Regions from separate parts of the Paenibacillus sp. FSL R10-2788 genome, predicted to be linked through region 2. Evidence: a T-box and tRNA genes for the amino acid it is inferred to sense, from the RefSeq annotation. Region 2 holds a T-box; the other holds one or more tRNA genes.
What was found. A T-box is a leader RNA that pairs with one kind of tRNA and senses whether it is charged. The one in region 2 lies ahead of metG (methionine--tRNA ligase), so its partner is inferred to be a tRNA-Met.
Positions count from the first base shown of each region.

Region 1: it encodes a tRNA-Met, which carries the amino acid that the T-box ahead of metG (methionine--tRNA ligase) is inferred to sense. The anticodon was not compared.

Region 1 is NZ_JBBOQA010000001.1:5,237,411-5,249,770, forward strand. Features, by position in the region: gene NSQ50_RS23375 (hypothetical protein) at 266-769, opposite strand; tRNA gene NSQ50_RS23380 (tRNA-Ile) at 1,438-1,511, opposite strand; tRNA gene NSQ50_RS23385 (tRNA-Met) at 1,556-1,632, opposite strand; gene NSQ50_RS23390 (ABC transporter substrate-binding protein) at 1,992-3,479, opposite strand; gene pyrE (orotate phosphoribosyltransferase) at 4,546-5,184, opposite strand; gene pyrF (orotidine-5'-phosphate decarboxylase) at 5,181-5,927, opposite strand; gene carB (carbamoyl-phosphate synthase large subunit) at 6,039-9,266, opposite strand; gene carA (glutamine-hydrolyzing carbamoyl-phosphate synthase small subunit) at 9,268-10,449, opposite strand; gene NSQ50_RS23415 (dihydroorotase) at 10,565-11,848, opposite strand; gene NSQ50_RS23420 (aspartate carbamoyltransferase catalytic subunit) at 11,958-12,360, opposite strand, start outside.
Region 2 is NZ_JBBOQA010000001.1:4,083,933-4,096,292, reverse strand. Features, by position in the region: gene htpG (molecular chaperone HtpG) at 86-1,966, shown strand; gene NSQ50_RS18075 (DUF4362 domain-containing protein) at 2,028-2,492, opposite strand; T-box leader at 2,618-2,879, shown strand; gene metG (methionine--tRNA ligase) at 2,923-4,569, shown strand; gene NSQ50_RS18065 (LysR family transcriptional regulator) at 4,578-5,447, opposite strand; gene NSQ50_RS18060 (ABC transporter ATP-binding protein) at 5,598-7,334, shown strand; gene NSQ50_RS18055 (ABC transporter ATP-binding protein) at 7,331-9,070, shown strand; gene NSQ50_RS18050 (ABC transporter ATP-binding protein) at 10,484-11,197, shown strand; gene NSQ50_RS18045 (hypothetical protein) at 11,190-12,360, shown strand, end outside.

The DNA.
Region 1 (12,360 bases), 1.2 Mb from region 2:
CGGTTACTTCTCCTTAGTGGGTACTTGTAAACTCAACCGCGGTGACCGGGGGCTAGAGTTATTGCTGGATTAATTCTTTAGGAAGCAATTTGCCCCAAAGGCAAATCAAAAGTACGCAGTATTTAGAGCATGCTTCTACATTGTGCGTTCAGTCATTCGCGAGCATCTCCTGTTGAGCATTATAGTTCGACTACTACGACATAAAAAAGGAACGCCCACCATGGACGCTCCTTTTTTTCTTATTCGTCTACAAAAATCTAGCTAGTTACGCATTTACACTTTCCGATTTTCGATCCTGTCTTGCGTGTAATGTTTTCATAGCAAATCTTGCTATCGGCTGCGCAACCAACAGTTCAATCCAAAATGCTATACCAAAGTTTCTTGGCCAGATGTGAAGGAAATTTTTAAGTGGATCCAGGCTTATTTGTTTCGTCCCAACCCATGTGCCAATAATTGATAGTAAAATAGATAACACCGTGACATTCAATAAAGTATTCAACAGAATCCCTGCATTAAATCCATCTGTTTGTCCCATGAATTTCGGCATCACTTTCCCAACAATCGGTCCTGCAACTAATCTTACAGATAAAACTACGATCATCCACATAAACGGAATAACCTTTAGTGTATCTATATACACTTCCTTACTGAAGCCACGTTCCAACCCCACAATAATAGGGGCAATAGTGTTTACTGAAATGATTGAAATAATGAGTAAAAATAGTATACCTTCTTTTCCGTTTCTGGGCAGTCTTTTGTCTCCATGCATGTTTGTCATCTCCGTGAATAATATTTCAGATGGCAGACGTATCATGAGACATATATTTTTGGCCCAACAAAAAAGACCAATATCTCTACACACTGATTTAATAATTATAACATTTATTTAAAATGAATGTCAGACCTTCTACTAAAATTTTTATTAAATCCCCCTTAGCAAGAGCGGCAGTGGCAGAGAAGTAAACTGCCGTACTCTACAAACGACATTAGAAATATCCTAAATTGGTACTCTGATCTCCAGTGGTACTTTGCAAGGTTTTTCAGAATATTATTGATGGTCTTAGGGAACGCTATACGCAAATCGGGGCTAAAAAAAAGAATACGAGGACTCATACAAGGAAATTGACTTAGTATGTTGCTACTCTGGTCGGAGCTATATAAAGCTAAAGGTAGCTGCTGAACGACTGGGTATGACTCCAGCGATGTTCAACGAATAATACTCACACCTACTCCCAATCATGCAGGAAGAGGCCGTTGATAAAATTGAAGCAGAACTGAATAAATACGCTGAAAAACAGCTCGAAACTGCAGAAAAATAATTCCCGTTAGCAAATCCGTTAGCAAACTCAAAATTCTGTTCTTTATCCATTCTACTTTCTTATATTGCTAAGCTTATAGACAGCAAAAAACCCTTACAAAGTAAGGGTTTTTGATAAGTGGGCCCTGAGGGACTCGAACCCCCGACCAATCGGTTATGAGCCGACCGCTCTAACCAACTGAGCTAAGGGCCCGGATCTAAAAATATCCGAATGTACAATTGCTGTTGTAATAAAATTGGTTGCGGGGGCAGGATTTGAACCTGCGACCTTCGGGTTATGAGCCCGACGAGCTACCGGGCTGCTCCACCCCGCGTCAGAAATAATATTCAAACAGCGACAATAAACAATATACAGTACAAAATGGGTCTACGTCAAGGATGAATTTGTAAAAGTTCTCAAGGCAAAAATCTAACCCCATATCTTCCTTTGCGGGATCGATAAATTTCCACAAAACTTGGGTCATGGTAGCCATAAATCCAGCCATCTTGCTCCAACCTTTTTGCTAAACAACCTGCTTGAAATCTCGTTCTGAACAGTTTCGCGAAGTATATCCAATTCATGATGCCCTCTTCTCCTTTTCGCAAATTAATCTCACGCTGCTCTGAACTTATCATGCCCAAGTTCCACAAAATAAGCCACCGGAAATCCGGTGGCCGCTACATATTCCAAAACTTAATCCCCTATAGAGTCGAAATAATATGTGGGATCTTTTTCGAGCGTACCCAGCATGGTATTCCCTTGCTTCTCCCAAGCTTTGAGGGCACTCTCCACCGTTCTTTTGCCCTGATAAACTTCTGTGAATAGTTGGCGCCCAACATCGTTAATACGGCTAATTCCAGGCTTCTGTGTTTGTAGGACGTTCATCAAAGGATCATTGGCTGGTAATGGTTTGAGCGTATAGAAGGATTCCAGATTTACTGAAGGTACCTTCGTGGTAATGTAATCCTTACGGGAAGTTAGTTCCCCGCGGGTATGAGCTTTAATTTTGGCTACCTCATTACTGTTGACGAACTTGATCAAATCCCAAGCATCTTCCTTATTAGCAGCCATAGTGTTGATAGCCATCATATTACCTACCCAAGTACCTACAGCCACTCCTGGTTTCTCCTTAAAAGTAGGTACGGTAACTAAACCCCAATCGACGGGATTGTAATTTTTAATTTTTGCTGCATTGCGGCTCACACCTGCAAGCTCATTAAGATAATCGTATTCTCCAATTACCATTGCAGCTTTTCCGGTAAGGAATAGATCCCCTTGGACAGGACTATAGGTGCTCCGTTCTGTTTCTATAAAATCCATACCGTTTAACCCAGGTGTAATTTGCTTTTTCACCAATTGGCTGTAGGTCGTCCAAGCTTGACTCCACTGTGTTTGGTTTACCTCCATCTTATGTCCCTTGTTGTCATACATAGCAAGCTCAAGCGGTGAGACATAGGTCTGCATATCCCAGAAAGGATCGCTCATATAACGGTTCATCGAAAATCCATATATACGCTTATCTTTATTTGTCGATTTCTTGGTCACCTTTTCGGCCAGCGCGAACACTTCATCCCAAGTCATTCCGTCCGTCGGATAACCTACACCAGCAGCATCAAAAATACCTTTGTTAAAATATAACGCACTCGACATAAAGGTCGGCGCTAACGCGTAAAGACTTCCTCCACCCAGCTCACGTACTCCATTTAACATTGTAGGTGCCATATTGCTTAAATCATATTGATCTCGTGCGATAAGCGGCTCCAGCGATTGCACCAGATTATGCTTCACCAAACTCTTCACCAATGTACTATCACCGACGATTACATCAACTGGCTGTGCACCGCCCATAATTGTTCGGATATTCTCCAGATTATCTGGGTTAACCTCTGGATAGGTGCTGTCAAAACGAAGCTCATTCATATTGATGGCTGGAATAATCTCAAGTTTGATTTCAGGATGCTGCAATTCATACATATCTGTAAACTGCTGACGAAAAGAAGAATCGTCTTCTCCAGACCAGAGGCTGCCAATACGTAACACGCGCTGTTCTGTAGATGGCTTAGAAGCCTCTGCCCAGGCTGTATGCCTGCTTTCAGAAATTAAAGGCAATAGGAGTGCTGCACATATTCCAAAGCTTAACCAGCGCCGCCATAGCCTTCTATTATTATTTATATGATTCATTCTTGAACCCTCCCATAAAATACTCAATCCATCCACCTTATGAATAATTACCCATAATTCTAGTAACAGTATATAGCTTTATTCTGGAGGGGAAGTTACAGGCTGTTTAAAGTTATGCTACGATTTCTTCATATTATTTCTATAAAAAACATTCCGGGAGTTTTCTGAGGATCCTGATATGCCTTTCTACGGTAAGATAATTGCACTTTGTGCAACTATTACAGCTGTGTGTGTTGCGCTTCTCCTTTTAATTGCACTATGTGCAGTTAAAAAATGTTATTAGGTGCTTTCGGAGGATTTCTGGCGGATATAATTGCACAAAGTGCAACTATATCACCAGATCCTCTAAGGATGGTTAGTTTAAGTGCACGAACTGCAACTATTCTGCGTGTGTGACGACATTGCGATGGCATCACACACGCAGAATATAGTATTCCAGAGTGTCAGAGCGTTCAGAGTGTAGAGCGATAACGCATAGCTGCAGAGTCTCAGAATCCCGAGTGTCAGAGCGCAATATACCAGAGCGACAGTGCGCAGGTCAGCCAAATGTCAGAATGTGAATGTAAATGCAAACACCAAAACCCTACTCTCCACTCCACTCTACTTTTCCTTTTACCAATACAGCATTTGCCTTCCCTACTAACTAACCTACTAACTAACCTACTAACTAACCTGCTACCTTTCCTGTGACCGGCACAAATCGCCCCTTCTACGCAGGATAATTGCACTTTGTACAACTATTAAAGCCGAATGTATTATGCTTCTTCCTTTTAATTGCACTATGTGCAGTTAAAAAACGTTATTAGGAGCTTTCGGCGGATTTCTGGTGGATATAATTGCACAAAGTGCAACTATATCGCCATATCCTCTAAGGAAGGTTAGTTTAAGTGCACGAACTGCAACTATTCTGCGTGTGTGACGACAGCGCGAGGAATCACCGGGGCAGAGTATAGTATTCCAGAGTGTCAGAGCACCTTTTCCTTTTAATTGCACTCGGTGCAGTTAAAAAGAAAATCCTCCCACCAAAATGTGAGAGGCCCGTCCAATCTATACTTAAATATTTAGTTTAAACGCCAAATGCGGAAGGATCTTTTCTCCAAGATTTCAGCAGTTCCACATCTGTAGCTGCGATCTCGCCTTGTGTAAGAGCCACATCAATCAATGTGCTGTAGTTGGACAAGCTTTGTAATGGCATTTCAGCGGCAGCAAAAGCATCGACCGCACGATCCAGCTCGTAGCTGAAGATTGCCAATACAGCCAACGCTTCTGCGCCTGCTTCTTGCACAGCTTGAGCTGCTTTGATGGAGCTTCCACCAGTGGAGATCAAGTCCTCGATAACGACTACCTTTTGCCCCGACTTAATTAGGCCTTCGATCTGATTCTGCTTGCCGTGACCTTTAGCTTTATCGCGGATATAAGCCATTGGCAGATTGAGTTTATCAGCTACCCAAGCTGCGTGAGGAATGCCTGCGGTTGCTGTACCTGCGATCACCTCTGCATCTGGATACTGGCTTTTAATAAGCTCAGCGAAGGCATCAGCAATATAGTTACGTACCTCTGGGTAAGCCATAGTCAGACGGTTATCGCAATAGATCGGGGATTTAATACCAGAGGTCCAGGTAAAAGGCTCCTGCGGTCGCAGTGCCACCGCTCCTATCGTAAGCAGATAACTTGCTACTTGTTCACTTCTATTTAATGTACTCATGCTAGGGTCATCTCCTCAATAATATTTAGTGCTGCTTGACGTGGATCAGCTGCAGTTGTAACAGGACGTCCCACCACCAGGAAGTGGCTGCCTTGCTGAATGGCTTTGCCCGGCGTCATCACCCGGGACTGGTCACCTAGGGATGCACCTGCTGGCCGGATACCAGGTGTAACTGTACAAAATGCGGGCCCACAAGCCTCTGCGATCGCTGAAGACTCTTGCGGTGAAGCCACTACTCCATCCAGACCTGCAGCGGCTGCCAGCTTAGCGTATCTGACTACAGTATCTGCTACGTCTCCTGCGATTCCAATTTCGTTATTCATCACTTCTTGGCTCGTGCTGGTCAGCTGTGTAACTGCGATAATCAAAGGCATTTTAAGCGTAGCATTCCCATTAACTACTGAAGCAGCGCCTTCACGGGCTGCAGCCATCATTGCCGAGCCTCCAGCGGCATGTACGTTAAACATATCTACACCGAGGTTCGTAAGGCTTTCTGCCCCGCCTTTTACCGTGTTAGGAATATCATGCATTTTGACATCTGCAAATACAGAATACCCTCGAGATTTCAGTTCATTAATGAATTCCGGTCCTGCTGCATAGAAGAGCTGCATTCCCACTTTCATATAACAAGGAATCCCTTCCAGCTTGTCAATCAAGGTTCTTGCCCCAGCAACATCAGGGTAATCCAAGGCGATCATCAAGCGATTCGCCATTTCATTCCACTTTGCATCTCCCTGTCCCATAACCGTTCTCCCATCCAGTGCAGACTTAAATCCACACTCTTCATTTATTAGCCCCTAGGCATAGCGGAACGGTCTGCGTAAACGCAAACCGCCCTATGCATCTTTATGAGATTAGTTTAATTGTCCGACAAAAGCAGGCATGGACTGTGACGAGAAGTTGATCGTCTGCAGCATTCTGAGCAGTGCCGTTACTGTATCGAGTGATGTCATACATACGACGCCATTCTCAACCGCTTCACGACGGATACGGAATCCATCACGCTCTGGTGTTTTCCCTTTAGTCAGTGTATTAAAGACGAAGTTGGCTTGCCCACCACGAATCAAGTCGAGAATGTTCGGTGCACCTTCATCCAGCTTGTTCACGTTCATTACGTTGAGACCTGCTTCTTCAAGCGCTTGAGCGGTGCCTCCGGTAGCAATGATCTTGTAACCCAGCGAGTGGAAGCCTTTCATAAGCTCCACAGCTTCTGCTTTATCTTTATCTGCCACTGTAACGATGATAGCGCCGGTTGCTGGAATTTTCATTCCTGCTCCGATTAGACCTTTATACAAAGCTTTTGCATACAATTTATCGCGGCCCATAACCTCACCCGTCGATTTCATTTCAGGTCCGAGCGTTGGTTCTACTCTACGCAGCTTGGCAAAAGAGAACACCGGCACTTTAACCGATACATAATCACTTTCCGGCCATAGACCTTCTGTATAACCGTCATCTTTCAGCTTGCCGCCGAGAATGATTTTGGTTGCCAGATGCGCCATTGGAATTCCAGTTACTTTACTCAAGAATGGAACCGTACGCGATGAACGTGGATTTACTTCAATGACGTACACTTCATTCTGATAGATGACGAACTGGATGTTGACCAGACCAATCGTTTTCAGTTCCTTAGCAATCTTGATTGTGATCTCTGCAATTTTTGCTTTCAGACCTTCATCCAGATATTGCGGAGGATATACAGCGATGGAGTCACCGGAGTGAACGCCTGCACGCTCAACATGCTCCATAATCCCTGGAATAACTACCGTCTCACCGTCACAAATTGCGTCTACCTCAACCTCTTTACCAAGCATGTAACGGTCAATCAATACCGGATGCTCCGGATTCACCTTAACCGCTTCTACCATGTAGCTAAGCAATTCCGCATCATTATATACAATTTCCATTGCGCGTCCACCAAGTACATAGGAAGGACGTACCAGGACTGGATATCCAAGCGATTGTGCAGTTTCTACTGCTTGATCTACGTTGATAACCGTCTTCCCTTTTGGTTGGGCAATATCCAGACGAGCCAGCAAAGCTTCGAATTTCTTCCGATCTTCAGCTTCGTCAATACTGTCTAGGCTAGTTCCGAGAATCTTAACGCCAGCGGCACTTAATGGTGCAGCAAGGTTAATGGCTGTTTGGCCTCCGAATTGTACGATAACCCCAATCGGATTCTCTTGCGCAATTACGTTCATTACATCTTCAAAGAACAAGGGTTCAAAATACAACCGGTCCGAAGTATTAAAGTCGGTAGATACAGTCTCAGGGTTATTATTGATAATAACCGCTTCATAACCTGCCTTCTGAATCGCCCATACTGCATGCACAGTGGAGTAATCGAACTCAATCCCTTGACCGATCCGGATTGGACCCGATCCAAGCACGATAACCTTTTGTTTATCGGAATGAATGACTTCATTTTCAGTCTCATAAGTAGAGTAGTAGTAAGGTGTAGAAGCTTCGAACTCAGCCGCACAGGTATCTACCATTTTGAATACAGGCGTTAATCCTCGCTCTAAACGAAGCGCGCGTACATCAGCTTCTTTGATGAATTTAACGTTCGCTTGTCCTTCTGCACGAATCTCAGCAATCGCACGGTCTGTAAAACCTCTGCGTTTAGCTTGATACAGGGTTTCTGCTGATAAGCTTTCATCCCCACGGATAACCTCTTCAAAGTTGATCAATCCCTCGATCTTGGACAGGAACCACCAGTCCACGTTAGTGATATCTTGGATCTCTTGCAAGCCAAATCCGCGGCGGAAGGCTTCCGCGATCAAGAACAACCGCTCATCATCAGGTTTTGCCAGACGTTCACGCAGGACGCTTTCTTCCAAATCTTCAGCGCCCGGCAGGCGGAAACGGTGTACACCGATTTCCAGGGAACGAATTGCTTTATGAATGGACTCTTCGAAGGTACGACCGATGGCCATAACTTCTCCAGTTGCTTTCATTTGTGTGCCCAGCTTACGGTTCGCATGAATGAACTTGTCGAACGGCCAGCGTGGGATTTTGCTTACGATATAGTCAAGTGTAGGCTCGAAGCAAGCATAGGTCTGTCCAGTAACTGGATTGACGATTTCATCAAGTGTGTAACCAAGCGCGATTTTGGCAGCCATTTTGGCAATCGGATAACCGGTTGCTTTCGAAGCCAAAGCCGAAGAGCGGCTGACACGTGGATTTACTTCGATTACATAATATTGATAGCTTTGCGGATCCAGTGCGAACTGCACGTTGCAGCCACCCTCGATATTCAGCGCACGAATGATTTTGAGTGAAGCGCTGCGCAGCATTTGATATTCACGATCGGATAACGTTTGGCTAGGTGCCACAACGATACTGTCACCTGTATGCACACCTACCGGGTCGAAGTTCTCCATGTTGCAGACAACGATACAGTTGTCGTTCGCATCACGCATAACCTCGTATTCAACTTCCTTCATGCCGGCAATACTTTTCTCCACCAAACATTGTCCGATCGGGCTATAACGAATACCTGCTTTGACAGTCTCAAGCAGCTCTTCTTCGTTGTCGCAGATCCCGCCGCCGGTGCCGCCAAGCGTATAAGCCGGGCGTACAATTAGAGGGAAACCAATTTCCTCAGCGAATTTCATCGCTTCATCTACTGTGGTAATAATAGTGCTCTCTGGTACAGGCTGTTCCAGTTCGCGCATCAGATCACGGAACAAATCGCGATCCTCTGCTTTTTCGATGGACTCAAGCTGGGTACCTAGAAGCTTAACATTCTCTTGCTCTAGTACTCCTGCACGAGCCAATTCTACAGCCATATTAAGACCTGTCTGTCCTCCCAAAGTTGGCAACAAGCCATCTGGGCGCTCCTGACGGATGATGCCAGTTACGAATTCAAGGGTAATCGGCTCGATATAAACTTTATCAGCCATATTGGTGTCAGTCATGATAGTCGCTGGGTTACTGTTGATCAGCACAACTTCGACGCCTTCTTCTTTCAGGGCCTGACAGGCCTGCGTTCCGGCATAGTCAAATTCTGCGGCTTGCCCGATAACAATCGGTCCAGAACCGATTACTAATATTTTTTTAAGCTTTTCATTCTTAGGCATGTTATAGAGCTCCTTTCACGGCTTCAAGCTGTTTTACTGTAGGTTTTGGCGCCGTGATTCTGGCGTTTGCCGCAAGCTGCGCCTGGCGCGAGCTTACAGGTGTGTTAGCTTTATGATCAGCGATCATCTGTAAGAAACGATCGAATAAGTAGCTGCTGTCATGAGGTCCCGGTGCTGCTTCTGGATGGTACTGTACTGAAAACGCAGGATAACGGGTATGTTTAAGTCCTTCAACGGTCTTATCATTATTATTAATGTGAGTAACCTCTAGATCCGTGCTCTTCACAGAGTCTTCATTCACTGTGTAGCCATGGTTCTGAGAAGTAATGAAGCAACGTCCGCTCTCCAATTCTTTAACCGGATGGTTACCGCCACGGTGTCCGAATTTCAGCTTCTCTGTATCCGCGCCACAAGCCAGTGCAAACAGCTGGTGACCTAAGCAGATACCGAAGATTGGGTATTCGCCAAGCAATTCTGAGATCGTCTTCACTGCGTGTGGAACGTCTTTCGGGTCCCCAGGGCCGTTGGACAGCTGGATACCATCTGGATTGAGGCGACGAATCTCATCAGCAGTTACGTCATGAGGTACAACTACAACATCACAACCGCGATTGTTCAACTCGCGTAAGATACCAGCCTTCGCTCCGTAATCTACCAGCACGATGCGTTCTTTAGTTCCCGGGCTATTGTACATGCTTGGAGTAGATGTGCGAGCTACCTGATTGCGCAGTTCTTCAATTGAAGTGTCGCCCATCATTTCCATCAATTCCTCTACCCGTTTGTTAGAGGTAGTCAGGATCGCCTTCATTGTTCCGTAGTGGCGAATAATCCGCGTCAACATCCGGGTATCAATCTCGCTGATTCCAGGAATATCGTATTCTTTCAGCAGGTCGTCCACACTGTATTCTGCGCGCCAGTTACTTGGAACTTCTTCATGACGACGCACTACAAAACCGTGTACGAAAGGTCGAACAGATTCGAAATCATCCCGCGTAATCCCGTAGTTCCCGATCAATGGGTACGTCATGGTAACGATTTGTCCGCAATATGAAGGGTCAGACAGCACCTCTTGATATCCTGTAATTCCTGTGTTAAAAACAACCTCGCCTGTCTTTTCACCTTCAGCGCCAAATGCGGTACCTGTAAATAAAGTTCCGTCTTGAAGCAGCAATCTCGCCTGCATTCCCTTCCACTCCTTCATGTTCTGTAGTCTGATACGTATGCCTTGCATGCCTTCCGGAGTGTACGCGCTCAAATTGCTGATCCGCAAAGATCAGCAATTTCGCCTCACCAGTCCGCTAGTTTTTCTCAGTCCATACGGCTTTGCCGTCCACCCAAGTTTTTACTGGCCAACCCTTAAGCTTCCAGCCGCCAAAAGGTGTGTTGCGTCCTTTGCTTGCGAAGGAACCTGGGTCTACTTCTTTTTCCTGCTCCAGATCGATGAGTGTCAAATCTGCAGGAGCTCCGATCTCCATAACCCCGGTGTTCAATCTGAATACCCGTGCAGGATCGGCAGTCATTCTTTGTACTAGTAAGGATAAATCCCATTTTCCGGTTTCTACAAACGCCGTGTATAAGAGTGGGAAAGCTGTCTCGAATCCAACGATACCAAAAGGTGCCAGCTGCATTCCTTTTGCTTTCTCTTCCTCACTATGTGGCGCATGATCTGTAACAATCATATCTAGTGTGCCATCAAGCAACCCTTCGATACACGCCTCAACATCGCGGCGGGAGCGCAGCGGCGGGTTCATTTTCCAATTGGCGTCAAGGCCTGGAATATCGTCTTCAGCAAGAAGCAAGTGATGCGGACATACCTCAGCAGTTACTTTAATGCCGATCTCTTTTGCTTGGCGAATCAGCCGCACCGACTGTTCAGTACTGACATGGCATACATGGTAATGAACGCCTGTCGCTTCTGCCAGCAAAATATCGCGCCCAACATGGATCGCTTCTGACTCATTCGGAATTCCTTTGAGGCCATGCTTCTTAGCGAACTCACCTTCAGCTACACAGCAGCCCTCAACCAGCGAGTTATCTTCGCAGTGAGCAATGACTGGCATATCGAGCGATGCTGCGATGTTCATTGCATCTTTCATCATTTGAGCACTTTGTACGCCCACACCGTCGTCTGTATAACCAATAGCTCCAGCTTCTTTGAGCGCCGCAAAATCCGTCAACTCACGTCCGAGCTCATTTTTCGTAATGGCTGCATAAGGAAGCACTTTAACTAGTCCTGCTTCACGCGCCTTGTCTTTCACAAATTGCACGATCTCCGGGCTATCTGTCACCGGACGAGTATTTGGCATACATGCAATGGTTGTAAATCCGCCTTTAGCAGCTGAGCGACTTCCGGTTTCCACTGTTTCCTTGTGTTCAAATCCCGGTTCACGCAAGTGCACATGCATATCAATGAGTCCCGGAATGAGCAGCTTACCTTCAGCATCAATGATCTCCGTGGCTTCTCCGATAGCTTCATTTCCGTCGATTATAGCCGAGATCACACCATCCTGTAGTTCGATGTGTTTGCGCTCAAGCAAGCCTTCCTTATTCAATACGCTGGCGTTTCTAATAATCACTGTCATGATTCTACCTTTACCCTCAGATCACAGCTGCGGGCCCTCTCGTTATTATATAATAAAAATTCATCTTTGTGTATATTTATTAGTCTCTATACGTTAGCATTCTGTAAGCTTATAGTAAAGCTCTTTCGAGAACCGCCATCCGGACCGGTACGCCATTAGACATTTGCGGGAAAATCCGCGATTGACTGCACTCAACTACTGCATCATCAATCTCTAGATTCCGGTTAACCGGAGCTGGATGCATAATGATTGTGTCTTTGGCCAGCTTAGCTGCCCGCTCTTCTGTTAGACCGTAGTGGCTACGGTAATCTTCAGCAGACAGCTTAATGCCGGAAGTGTGGCGCTCAAGCTGTACTCGAAGCATCATTACTACGTCTGCTTTAAGAGCTTCTTCCATAGTTACGTACGGCGCATACTCCATAAGCTCAGGAGCCTTCATATTATCCGGTGCGCAGAACTGCACCTTGGCTCCCATTTTCGTAAGCCCCCAGAGATTAGAACGCGCTACGCGG
Region 2 (12,360 bases):
AAGAAGAATTAGCACTCATCTAAGAAGAGTGCTAATCACGGAATGATGAATAATAAGGTTATTTTGAAAGGAGATTTATTTATTCATGGCCAAAAAAGAGTTTAAAGCCGAATCGAAAAGATTGCTGGAAATGATGATTAACTCCATTTATACTCAACGGGAAATTTTCCTGCGTGAACTGATTTCCAATGCAAGTGATGCGATTGATAAGATCTATTACAAAGCCTTAGCTGATGAAGGCCTGGTCTTCAATAAAGAGGATTATTATATTAAAGTGACCGCCGATAAGGCGAACAGAACCTTGACGATTTCCGATACAGGTATCGGGATGACACAAGAGGAGCTGGAGAATAACTTAGGTACAATCGCGAAGAGTGGATCTCTTGCTTTTAAGAAAGAGAACGAAGCTAAAGATGGCCACAATATCATCGGACAGTTCGGAGTGGGCTTCTACGCTGCGTTTATGGTGGCTGATGACGTTATAGTGATCAGTAAGGCATTAGGCAGCGACGAGGCCTTTAAATGGGAGTCTAAGGGCGCTGACGGCTATACCATCGAGACTGTTGAGAAGGATTCTGTCGGCACTGATGTGATTTTGAAGATTAAAGAGAATACTGAAGAAGATCAATATGATGAATATTTGGAAGAATATCGCCTGAAATCCATCATTAAAAAATACTCCGACTTCATCCGTTTCCCAATCAAAATGGACTTGAAGGAACAAAAGCCAAAAGAAGGCACGGAGAATGAGTTCGAAGAAGTTGTTCAAGAACAAACCGTAAACAGCATGGTGCCAATCTGGCGCAAGAACAAAAGCGAGCTGACTACAGAAGATTACGATAACTTCTATGCAGAGAAACGTTACGGCTTCGATAAGCCGCTTAAACATATTCATATCAGTGCTGATGGTGCTGTAGTGTACAATGCGATTTTGTTCATCCCAGAAAATACACCGTTTGACTATTACACAAAGGAATATGAAAAAGGTCTTGAGCTCTATTCCAACGGTGTGTTGATCATGAACAAATGTGCGGATCTGCTGCCTGATTACTTCAGTTTTGTAAAAGGTATGGTGGACTCAGAGGATCTTTCCTTGAACATTTCCAGAGAGATGCTCCAGCATGACCGTCAGCTGACTTTGATCGCTAAGAATATTAAGAATAAAGTGAAAAGCCAACTGCAAAGCCTGCTGAAGGATGAAAGAGAGAAATATGAGCAGTTCTATAATGCTTTTGGCAGACAGCTTAAGTTTGGTGTTTATAACGATTATGGGATGCACAAAGACACCCTCCAAGATTTACTGATGTTCTACTCCTCCAAGGAGAAGAAGCTGGTTACGCTGGACGAATACGTCTCAAGAATGCCAGAAGATCAGAAGTATATCTACTATGCTTCCGGAGAGTCGATCGACAGAATCGAGAAGCTCCCGCAAACCGAGCTTGTATCGGATAAAGGGTATGAAATTCTCTACTTCACTGATGATATTGATGAATTTGCGATCAAGATGATTCAGTCTTATAAGGAAAAAGAATTTAAATCCGTATCCAGCGGAGATCTGGGGATCGAAGCCGACGAAGCGGACAAGCCAACGGAAGCGGAAGAGAACGAAAACAAGGAGCTTTTTGAAGCGATGAAGGACATCCTGTCCGGCAAAGTGAAAAATGTTAAAGCTTCCAAACGTTTAAAGACTCATCCGGTATGTCTCTCTGCAGAAGGTGAGCTGACGATCGAGATGGAGAAAATTCTGAAATCGATGCCGAATGGCCAAGAGGTGCAAGCGGATAAGGTACTTGAAATCAACATCCATCACGAAGTATTCCAGTCCTTGAAGGCGGCAGCAGAGAACGACAAAGAAAAGCTCGGTTTATACACGAACCTACTGTACAACCAAGCCCTGTTGATCGAAGGTCTACAGGTTAGTGATCCAGTTCAATTCACCAATGATATTTGCAAAATCATGAAATAATATGAAGTAACGAGACCATCCAATTGTATTATGATTGGGTGGTCTTTTTTATTTCAGCATTTCATTTTGTTGTGCGAAAAAGGTAGTAATCAATTTCAGAGTCATTATTTGTGCAACCGCTGATCGAATAGATAATTTCACCTTGTGTGCTTTTTTTACTCGTCACTTCGGAGCAGGTATCGGTTCTGACTCCTGTGTTGCTTCCACCGAATGCATCATTAGAGGTATCATAGCTATAATTAATCACGTTACCGTCAAATTTCAAATCCTTAAATATAGGATCGCCTTCATCTGTGTAACTTGTAACGCGTATATTGTCTGCTTTTTTGCTGGAGAGATTCGTTATAAATTGCTCGAATTTATCGAGGTTGTACACTTTTTCCCAAGAAACAATATCCCCTCTACTGATGGCTTCTTTGGAAGTATAGGGCTCACTTTTAGGTACAGAATTGACTTGATTATCGGAGCAACCCCATACCCCTGCTAGTAAAAGAACAGAGAGTGTAAGCAAATTTACCTTTTTCACTGAGGGACCTCCTTGTAACGTATTTATATAAAAGACGGAGATTAACTGGAAAAGTTACAGTGAGCTTGATTTTTCACATTGACAATAAACAACAAATTGATTATTATTTTCTCTAACTTGAATATGTAAAAGCAAAGAAGAGAAAGAGTACCACGGCAATTCTTTCAACAGAGAGCTCCGGTCGCTGAAAAGGAGTAAAGAAAACCCTTGGGAATATGGTCTCAGAGCTGCGCATCGAAACCTTATGGGTTGTAGGCTGCGCCGGAACCTGCATCCGTTACAGTGCTAGGGTATAAACGTTAATTAACGTCGTACCTGAAGAGGTAAATGTCATGAGGCATTTATAAAATTAGGTGGTAACACGTGAGTAGAACTCTCGTCCTTTGTGGATGGGAGTTTTTTTGTTGTCAAAAAAAGGAGGAGAAGGTTAATGAGTAATGTGTTTATAGGTGGTGCTTGGCCGTATGCGAATGGATCTTTACATCTTGGGAGATTATCAAGTGTGTTGCCTGGGGATGTGCTGGCACGATATTTTCGCTCCAAAGGGGATAACGTATTATATGTATCAGGCAGTGATTGCCATGGCACACCCGTAGCGGTTCAGGCTGCGAATGAAGGGATTACACCCGGAGCTTTTGCAAGCAGATATCATGAGGAGTTTCTGAAGTGTTTTAAACAGCTGGGATTTAGTTATGATCTATATACTCGAACGGATCAACCGCAGCATCATAAGGTCGTGCAAGAGTTGTTTACAAAGCTACTAGAGAATGGTCATTTATATAAAAAAACCATTGCGCAATGTTACTGCGAGGTGGATCAGCGCTTTTTGCCAGACAGATATGTGGAAGGGACTTGTCCGGTATGTGGCCAGCGGGCGCGAGGGGATCAATGTGATTATTGTTCTACGATTCTAGATCCTGCCGATTTGTTAGACAGAGTCTGCAAATTATGTGGTAATACACCATCAGAAAGGCCGACAGAACATTATTATCTTAGCTTATCTAATTTTCAGTCTGAATTAACGGAATATGTAGAGGAAGCACAATTTTGGAGAGATAACGCTATAAAACTGACCAAACGTTATTTACAAGAAGAGCTGCAGGACCGCGCGGTAACAAGAGACTTGTCTTGGGGTGTAGATGTTCCTGTGGCTGGATTTGAAGATAAAAAGATTTATGTTTGGATTGAGGCGGTAAGTGGTTATTTATCAGCCAGTAAGCAGTGGGCTGCACAGTCCGGAGGAAGCTGGGAGGATTTTTGGTTAGAGGAAAAAGGGGAGATTACTGCTTATTATGTGCATGGTAAAGACAATATTCCTTTTCACACTTTAATATGGCCGGCTGTGTTATTAGGAGCTGGAGGTCTGCATTTACCGGACAGGATTATATCTAGCGAATATTTAACCCTTGAAGGGCAGAAGTTCTCCACTAGCCGAAACTGGGCGGTCTGGGTACCTGATATTTTAGAGCGGTATCAGCCAGATTCTATTCGTTATTTCTTAATTGCCAATGGACCCGAGAAGCGGGACACGGATTTTTCCTGGAGAGAGTTTATTTATAGCCATAATGGAGAGCTGCTTGGAGCATTTGGTAACTTTGTGAATCGTTCATTGGCTTTTGTAGATAAGTTTTATGAAGGGAAAGTGCCGAATGGGCAATTGGATAAGGGGTGGAATGACAACATTGACCTCTTGTATCTCGAATCAGGGCGGCTTATTGAGGCTGGGAATCTAAAAGATGCGCTGGAGTATATTTTTTCTTATGTGCGCAAGGCAAACCAGTATTTCGACCTGCAAAAACCATGGATACAGATAAAAGAGGATCAGGTTTCTTGTGATTCTGCAATATACACATGTGTGCAGATTATTGCGAACCTAGCGAATTTGTTACATCCGTTTCTGCCGTTCTCTTGTGACAAGATCAGGGGGTTCCTGTCGTTAGAACTACCGAATTGGCAGCCTTGCTCGGTACCCCCTTACCAACAGGTTACTGAATTACAATTATTGTTTGAACGAATTGATATTAACCGTATTAAAGAAGAAGAGGATAGGCTCGTTCAACAACAAGTGAATAAATAGATCTGGTATTATCCATTCTTGAAACTCTCAATAAACTTTGAAGCCAATGATGACAAGTATTTATCCTTAATCCAGACGGCGGCGACCCGCGTGCGTAGTGATTCACTACTGATTTCTTTATAGATCAAATTACTGTTACTCGTTAATTCGAAAGCGGATTTGGGGATGATTCCGATGCCAAGACCAGCGTTTGCCCAGAGCAGTGTTGTTCTAGCATCATCATTCATGCAGAAAATCAGCGGATCAAAGCCGTTCTCAAGACATGTTTCCCGGATAAGCTGCTCAAAACGGCGGTAGATAATAAGCGGCTTATCCTTTAGCTCACCGATCTCAATAAAGTTTTCATCCGTTTTCCAGTCATACTCAGGTGTCATTACGGCAATCATAGGTTCAGCTTGTGTGTAAAGACATTCTAAATTTGTACCATTAAAGGGTGTCCTTACAATTCCGACTTCGACAATGCCTTTATTCAAGAGGTCAATGATTCTAAAGGTATTTCCTTCATGAATCTCAAACTTCACACCTTTATAGGTTTTGTGAAATTCACATAGCCGATCTTGAAGCAACGTAGCTCCAGAGGAAGAAACTGTACCAATGGCTAGGGTTCCTTTTAAACCTTTGACAAAATCAGTGAGCTCACGGGCAGTGGAATCTGCCAGCTCCAGAATTTGTTGGGCACGGTCCCGCAAAATGGCTCCAGCTTCAGTGAGCTGCACGCTGCGTGGACCTCGTTCCACTAGCTTTACACCGAGTTCTTCCTCCAGGAGCTTTAGCTGCTGGCTCAGTGGAGGCTGGGCCATTTGCAGTTTTTTGGCTGCAGATGTGATCTGTCCTTCCTCAGCTATCGCCATAAAATATTTAAGCTGTCTAATATCCATATAAAAATCCTCCGAACTTGAGATATGCTAATCGTATGGGAGCGATACGAATCCAATATTATTAATATGTGAGTAGATATGCCATAATCATAACTGTTCTTATACATATTTCAAGTGGTTAAATACTTCTTATGTTGGGTGTGGATAAATTTGTTCAAAATTGCAGTATATTTAAAGCCGTACAAAAAAGAAGCGATCATTGGACCGATCTTCAAACTGATGGAAGCGATTCTGGAGCTGATTTTGCCTACCATTGTCGCATTGATCATCAACAACGGGGTTGGCAATCATGACAGCGCCTATGTTTACCGCATGGGTGGCCTAATGGTTCTGATGTCACTGCTTGGCTTCGGCTGCTCCATGGTATGCCAATACTATGCAGCCCGGGCTTCACAGGGATTCGGTACGACACTACGCAATAAGATGTTTAGACATATTACATCCTTGTCGTATGCTGAACTGGATACCTTAGGTACGCCTACACTGATTAATCGGATTACCAATGACGTAAACCAGCTGCAAATTGCTGTGGCCATGCTGATTCGTCTAGTTATTCGTGCACCGTTTATCTGCATCGGGGCTATCCTAATGTCCATGATTTTGGATTTTAGATTATCGCTGATTCTAATAGCGGCAACACCGGTTTTTGGCATTATTTTATATTTTATTATCACCCGCAGTGCTCCTTTGTACCGAAAATACCAGCAGAAGCTGGATGCCCTTGCGCTCGTACTGAGTGAGAATTTATCGGGGATTCGAGTGATTCGTGCTTTTGCCAAAAGACGTACAGAAAAAGAACGTTTTGATGCCTCATCTGATGATTTGACTACTACGGCGATCCGGGTTTCGCGGATTTCTGCTTTGCTTGGGCCGATGACTACACTTGTAGTAAATGCGGCGATCATAGCTATTTTGTGGGTAGGCGGAATTCATATCGATGGGGGCCGATTGTCTCAAGGGGAGATCATTGCCTTCATCAATTACATCACTCAGATCTTGCTGGCGCTGATAGTGGTCTCCAACTTGGTTATTATTTTTACAAAAGCCTCATCCTCAGCGAATCGTGTGAATGAAGTGCTTGGTGTTAAGGTATCCGTGTCCGAGGAAGGAAATGCATTGATTGCAGAACCTGCCCCTGCTGCCCCTGCTATACAATTCGATCACGTATCCTTTGGGTATAATACGACAGGTGAATCGGCATTAGAGGATATATCTTTAGTAATTAATCGCGGAGAGACCGTGGGCCTGATTGGCAGTACGGGTTCAGGTAAGTCTACTTTTGTGAATTTGATCCCTCGTTTTTATGATGTGGTGCAAGGTGAAGTGAAAGTGGATGGTGTGGATGTCAGAGATTACAAGCTGCACCAGCTTCGTGAGAAAATAGGGATTGTACCGCAAAAAGCTGTGCTGTTTACAGGAACAATCGCTGAGAATATACGTTGGGGTAAGGAAGATGCAACTGAGGAAGAAATCATGCAGGCAGCCTCTATCGCTCAAGCGGAGGAGTTTATACGTAAATTACCCGAAGGCTTGAATACGCAAGTATCTCGTGGTGGATTAAATTTATCCGGTGGACAAAAGCAGCGCTTAACCATAGCTCGTGCAGTAGTAGGTAAGCCATCGATTCTTATTTTGGATGACTCCTCCAGTGCGCTGGATTTCTCCACAGATGCGGCACTTCGAAAGGCTCTTAAAGAGAGCAGCCAGGAAATGACCGTGCTCCTTGTCTCGCAGAGGGTAAGCACTGTAAGACAAGCGGATAAAATAATGGTATTTGAGGAAGGGCGGATCGCCGGTGTCGGAACCCATGAGGAGCTGATGCGGGGTTGTGAAGAGTATAAAGAAATCTGCCTGTCCCAGCTATCAAGTGAGGAGTCGGGCCAATGAACAAAAACAACATTTGGAAAAGACTTATTGTATACACAGGGCATTATAAAAAAATAGCTATAGGTGCAGTAATCTGCGCAATACTCAGTGTGATTGCCAGTCTAATTGGCCCGTTGCTTATCGGCAGCGCCATCGATTTTATGATCGGGCCGGGAGAGGTTGATTTTGACGCCGTACTTAGACTGCTTTTGATTCTGGCAGGGGTGTATATTGTCGGCAGCTTTTTCGGATGGCTTCTTACCTACCTGACTAATCGAATTGCCTACCGGACTGTATATGACTTACGGCGGGAGCTTTTTGATAAATTAAATGTTTTGCCGTTAAAATTTCATGATAACCACCCGCAAGGGGACAGCATCAGCCGGTTTGTTAATGACATGGATGCGGTCTCTGATGGACTGCTGCAAGGCTTCTCAACACTGCTCACGGGGATCATCACCATCGTGGGGGCAATTGCACTCATGTTGTACATTAGTCCTTTAATGACCTTAGTTGTTCTTCTGTCAGCACCCGTTACATTTTTTGTGGCAAGATTCATTACGATGCGCTCCCAGAAGATGTTTAAGGAGCAGGCTAAAATTCTGGGCGGTCTCAACGGATACGTGGAGGAAATGATCGGCGGACAAAAAGTGGTCACTGCTTATCATTATGAAGACCGTGCACTGACCCAGTTTGAAGAACGAAACGAGACTTTGTACCAGACTGGCGTGAAATCACAATTTTACGGTTCTTTGTCTAATCCGACAACACGGTTAGTAAATAATATTACCTTCTCTGTTATCGCGATGATCGGAAGTGTTATGGTGATTCGCGGGCTTATGACGGTAGGGGATTTGTCCAGCTTTTTGATCTTCTCCAACTTGTTCGCTAAGCCGTTTAATGAAATTACAGGTGTGATTACGCAGCTTCAATCGGCAACAGCATCAGCGCAGCGGATTTTCGCCATTCTAGACCTATCGCCAGAACCAGCTGATGCAACAGACGCCAAAATTATGAATACAAGCCAAGGAACAATTACCTTTGAAAAAGTATCCTTTGCTTATAATCCTGAACGTCCACTGATTAATGATTTCAGTCTGGAAGTGAAACCAGGTACCCGGGTTGCAATTGTAGGGCAGACGGGAGCGGGGAAGACGACACTGGTTAATCTGCTTATGCGTTTTTATGATGTGGATAGGGGTTCCATCAAGATTGACGGCGTGGATATCAAGACGATTACCCGGGACAGTCTGCGGCGTAATTTCGGGATGGTGTTGCAGGACACTTGGCTGTTTGGCGGCACAATTAGAGAAAATATTGCCTACGGCAAACCTGAGGCTACCGAAGAAGAGGTCATCGCTGCTGCTAAGGCTGCTAATGCTCATAGCTTCATTAAACGCCTGCCTGAGGGATATGATACGAAGATCAGTGGCTCAGGAGATAATTTGTCGCAAGGACAAAAGCAGCTGCTAACCATAGCACGAGTGATGCTCGTAGATCCACCTATGCTCATTTTGGATGAAGCCACCAGCAGTATTGATACGCTGACTGAGGTACGGATTCAGAAGGCTTTTCTAAAAATGATCGCAGGCCGGACCAGCTTTGTAATTGCCCACCGTTTGTCAACGATTCGAGAATCGGATCTCATTCTTTTCATGAAGGACGGAGACATTGTGGAGAGTGGTACGCATGACCAACTCCTAGCTAGCGGTGGATATTACGCCAGATTATATAACAGTCAGTTCGCATCAGCGTAGACTTTGCATTTAGAAAAAAGAGCATTCAATCCCGAATTTGGGGATGAATGCTCTTTTTGTCGGGTGGGTTAGTTTTGTTTGGCTTACCTTACCTTACCTTACCTTACCCTTGCGGACCGTATTGCAGCTAAATTGTGTTTTTGGCGCCTTTCCCCAAAGTAACGGACTGCATAGCACTTATTCGGCTGATTTTGCAGCAAAAAGGAGCGGATATGGCACAATAGCTGCATCTGAGTCCGAACGGAGTGGAAAAGGGTGGGATTTTGCGAAATAAGGGCGCCTCGGTCCAATACGTTGCAATGGCAGCCATCGCCAAAGGTAGATTGCTTCTGTTCCGGAGTAGAATGCTTAGAAATTCGATTGCCTAGCGTTCCAAAGTAGTTAGCTTAGCGTCTCCAAAGTAATTTGCTTAACGTTCCAAAGGAGCTAACTCATCGTCCCCAAAGTAGTTTGGATAGCGTTCCAAAGTTAGTTATCTCACCGTCCCCAAAGTAATTTGCTTAGCGTTCCAAAGTAGCTATCACATCGTCAGCAAAGTAGTTTGTTTACCCTTGCGGACCGTATTGCAGCTAAATTGTGTTTTTGGCTCCTTTCCCCAAAGTAACGGACTGCATAGCACTTATTCGGCTGATTTTGCAGCAAAAAGGAGCGGATATGGCACAATAGCTGCATCTGAGTCCGAACGAAGTGGAAAAAGGCATGATTTTGTGAAATTAGGGCGCCTCGGTCCAATACGTAGGAATGGCAGCCATCGCCAAAGGTAAATTGCTTCTGTTCCAGTGTAGAATGCTTAGACAGTAGTTCGCTTACGTGCCAAGGTAGTTAGCTCATCGTCCCCAAAGTAGTTTGCTTAGCGTTCAAAGTAGTTAGCTCATCGTCCCCAAAGTAGTTTGGATAGCGTTCCAAAGTTAGTTATCTCACCGTCCCCAAAGTAATTTGCTTAGCGTTCCAAAGTAGCTATCACATCGTCAGCAAAGTAGTTAGTTTACCCTTGCGGACCGTATTGCAGCTAAATAGTGTCTTTGGCGCCTTTTTTCAAAATAACGGATTGCATAGTGCTTATTCGGCTGATTTTGCAGCAAAAAGGAGCAGAAATGGCACAATAGCTGCATCTGAGTCCGAACGGAGTGGAAAAAGGCATGATTTTGTGAAATAAGGGCGCCTCGGTCCTATACATCGTGGCACCAACGAAGTCGATTGTTTAGCGTTCAAAAGTAAATTGCTTACCCTTACGGACCCGGTTACTATTCACCTCGCGCGCTATAGGGTGGGAATTTCCGATAAAAATATTTGTGAATGAATGAACTATCTGGACGGGCTAAACGTATTATAGGAAACGTATATTGAAGACGACGAAGCTATAGTAAATATGGCTTGTCGAGAGTGTTATGAGATTGGAAGGGGAGTGGCAAGATGTTGACAATCAAACATTTTACCAAGAGCTACAAGGGTGGTAAGAAGGCGGTAAATGATCTGAATTTGGTGGTCGAAAAAGGTGACATCTATGGCTTTATCGGTCATAACGGTGCGGGGAAAACAACAACTATCCGAGCAGTGGTCGGAGTTTTAGATTTTGAGGAGGGAGATATCGAGATTGGTGGGTACTCCATTAAAAAAGATCCCTTAGCCTGCAAAGCGATTACTGCGTATATTCCAGATAATCCGGATCTATACGATCATCTGACGGGCATTCAGTACTTGAATTTTATTGGTGATCTTTTTAGTGTATCGAAAGCGGATCGGGAGTTATTGATAAAGAAGTATAGCGATGAATTTGAGATTACCTCTAATCTGGGGGATTTAATCTCCGCATATTCTCATGGTATGAAACAGAAACTCGCGATTATCTCCGCGCTTATTCATAAACCGAAGCTACTCGTTCTGGATGAACCCTTTGTGGGACTTGATCCAAAAGCGGCACATACGCTCAAGAGAATCATGGCGGAGATTTGCAGCCAGGGCAGTGCGATCTTTTTTTCGACGCATGTACTGGATGTGGCCGAGAAGCTCTGCAATAAGATTGCCATTATCAAAGCGGGTGAATTGATCACTCATGGGAAAACAGAAGAGGTGAAGGGTGACAGCAGCCTTGAAGATGTGTTTTTGGAGTTGATTAAACATGATTAATATCTGGCGATTGACGAAAATTCAGCTGATCTCATCGTTTGGGTTAAATAAGGCTTTGCATACAAGGGATATGAAAGAAAGACGAAAAATGCTTTTGCTGAGCATCGGTATCTTAATAGGGATTGTCATGATGGCAGTAGTTTCATTTGGATATAGCTTCATGATAGCAGAGACCCTTGAACAGATAGGCCGGCCAGAGCTGCTGCTTGCGATTATGATGGCTGTTACTTGCTTGATTGGATTTTTTACAACGATCTATAAGGCGAGTGGGGTATTATTTGGCTCCAAAGATTACGATCTCGTAATGTCGTTGCCTATCAAAACGAGCCATATCGTAGCAAGCCGTGTAGTTCAGCTCTATGTGCTGAATATACTGTTCTCATTGATGGTGATGGTGCCAGCAGGTGTAGTTTATGCTATAAAGGTAAATCCGGCAGTAGTATATTATTTATTTTTCATGATAACGCTGCTATTTATCCCATTAGTGCCGATCATTGCTGCAACAATTATAGGGGCATTGATTAGTTGGATTTCCTCACGTTTTAAAGGAAGTCGTTTAATAAGTCTCATTCTGACTTTTGCCGTAATCATTGTTATTATTTTGGGTTCAGGCCAAATGAATGGGAATGACCCGCAGTTACTTGCGGATATGAGCACACAAATTGCCGATCAAATCTTCAACTTATATCCTTTGACGGTTATGTATGTAGATGCTGTCTGCTCGTATCAGGTAGCTCCTTTACTATTATTTATAGGGATTTCGTTACTTTCTTTTATGTTGTTTACCCTTATTCTTGGCAGCAAATATAAAGCAATACACACAGGCCTTACGACTTCTTACTCAAAGAATAAGTATCAAATGAGGTCACTTGAAGTCTCTTCACCGCTTTACACATTGTATAAAAAAGAGCTGCGCCGCTATTTCAGTTCTTCTATATATGTGCTAAATACGAGTATCGGTATGGTTATGTTACTTGTCATGGCGATTACCTTACTGTTTGTTAGCTCAGAGCAATTAGGACAAATTATGGAAATACCAGAACTCTCTAACTATCTAAGCAGATTGGCGCCACTATTTGTTTCCCTCTTTGTTGCATTAAGCTGTACGACATCGAGTTCGATTTCGCTTGAAGGTAACCATATTTGGATTTTAAAAAGCGCCC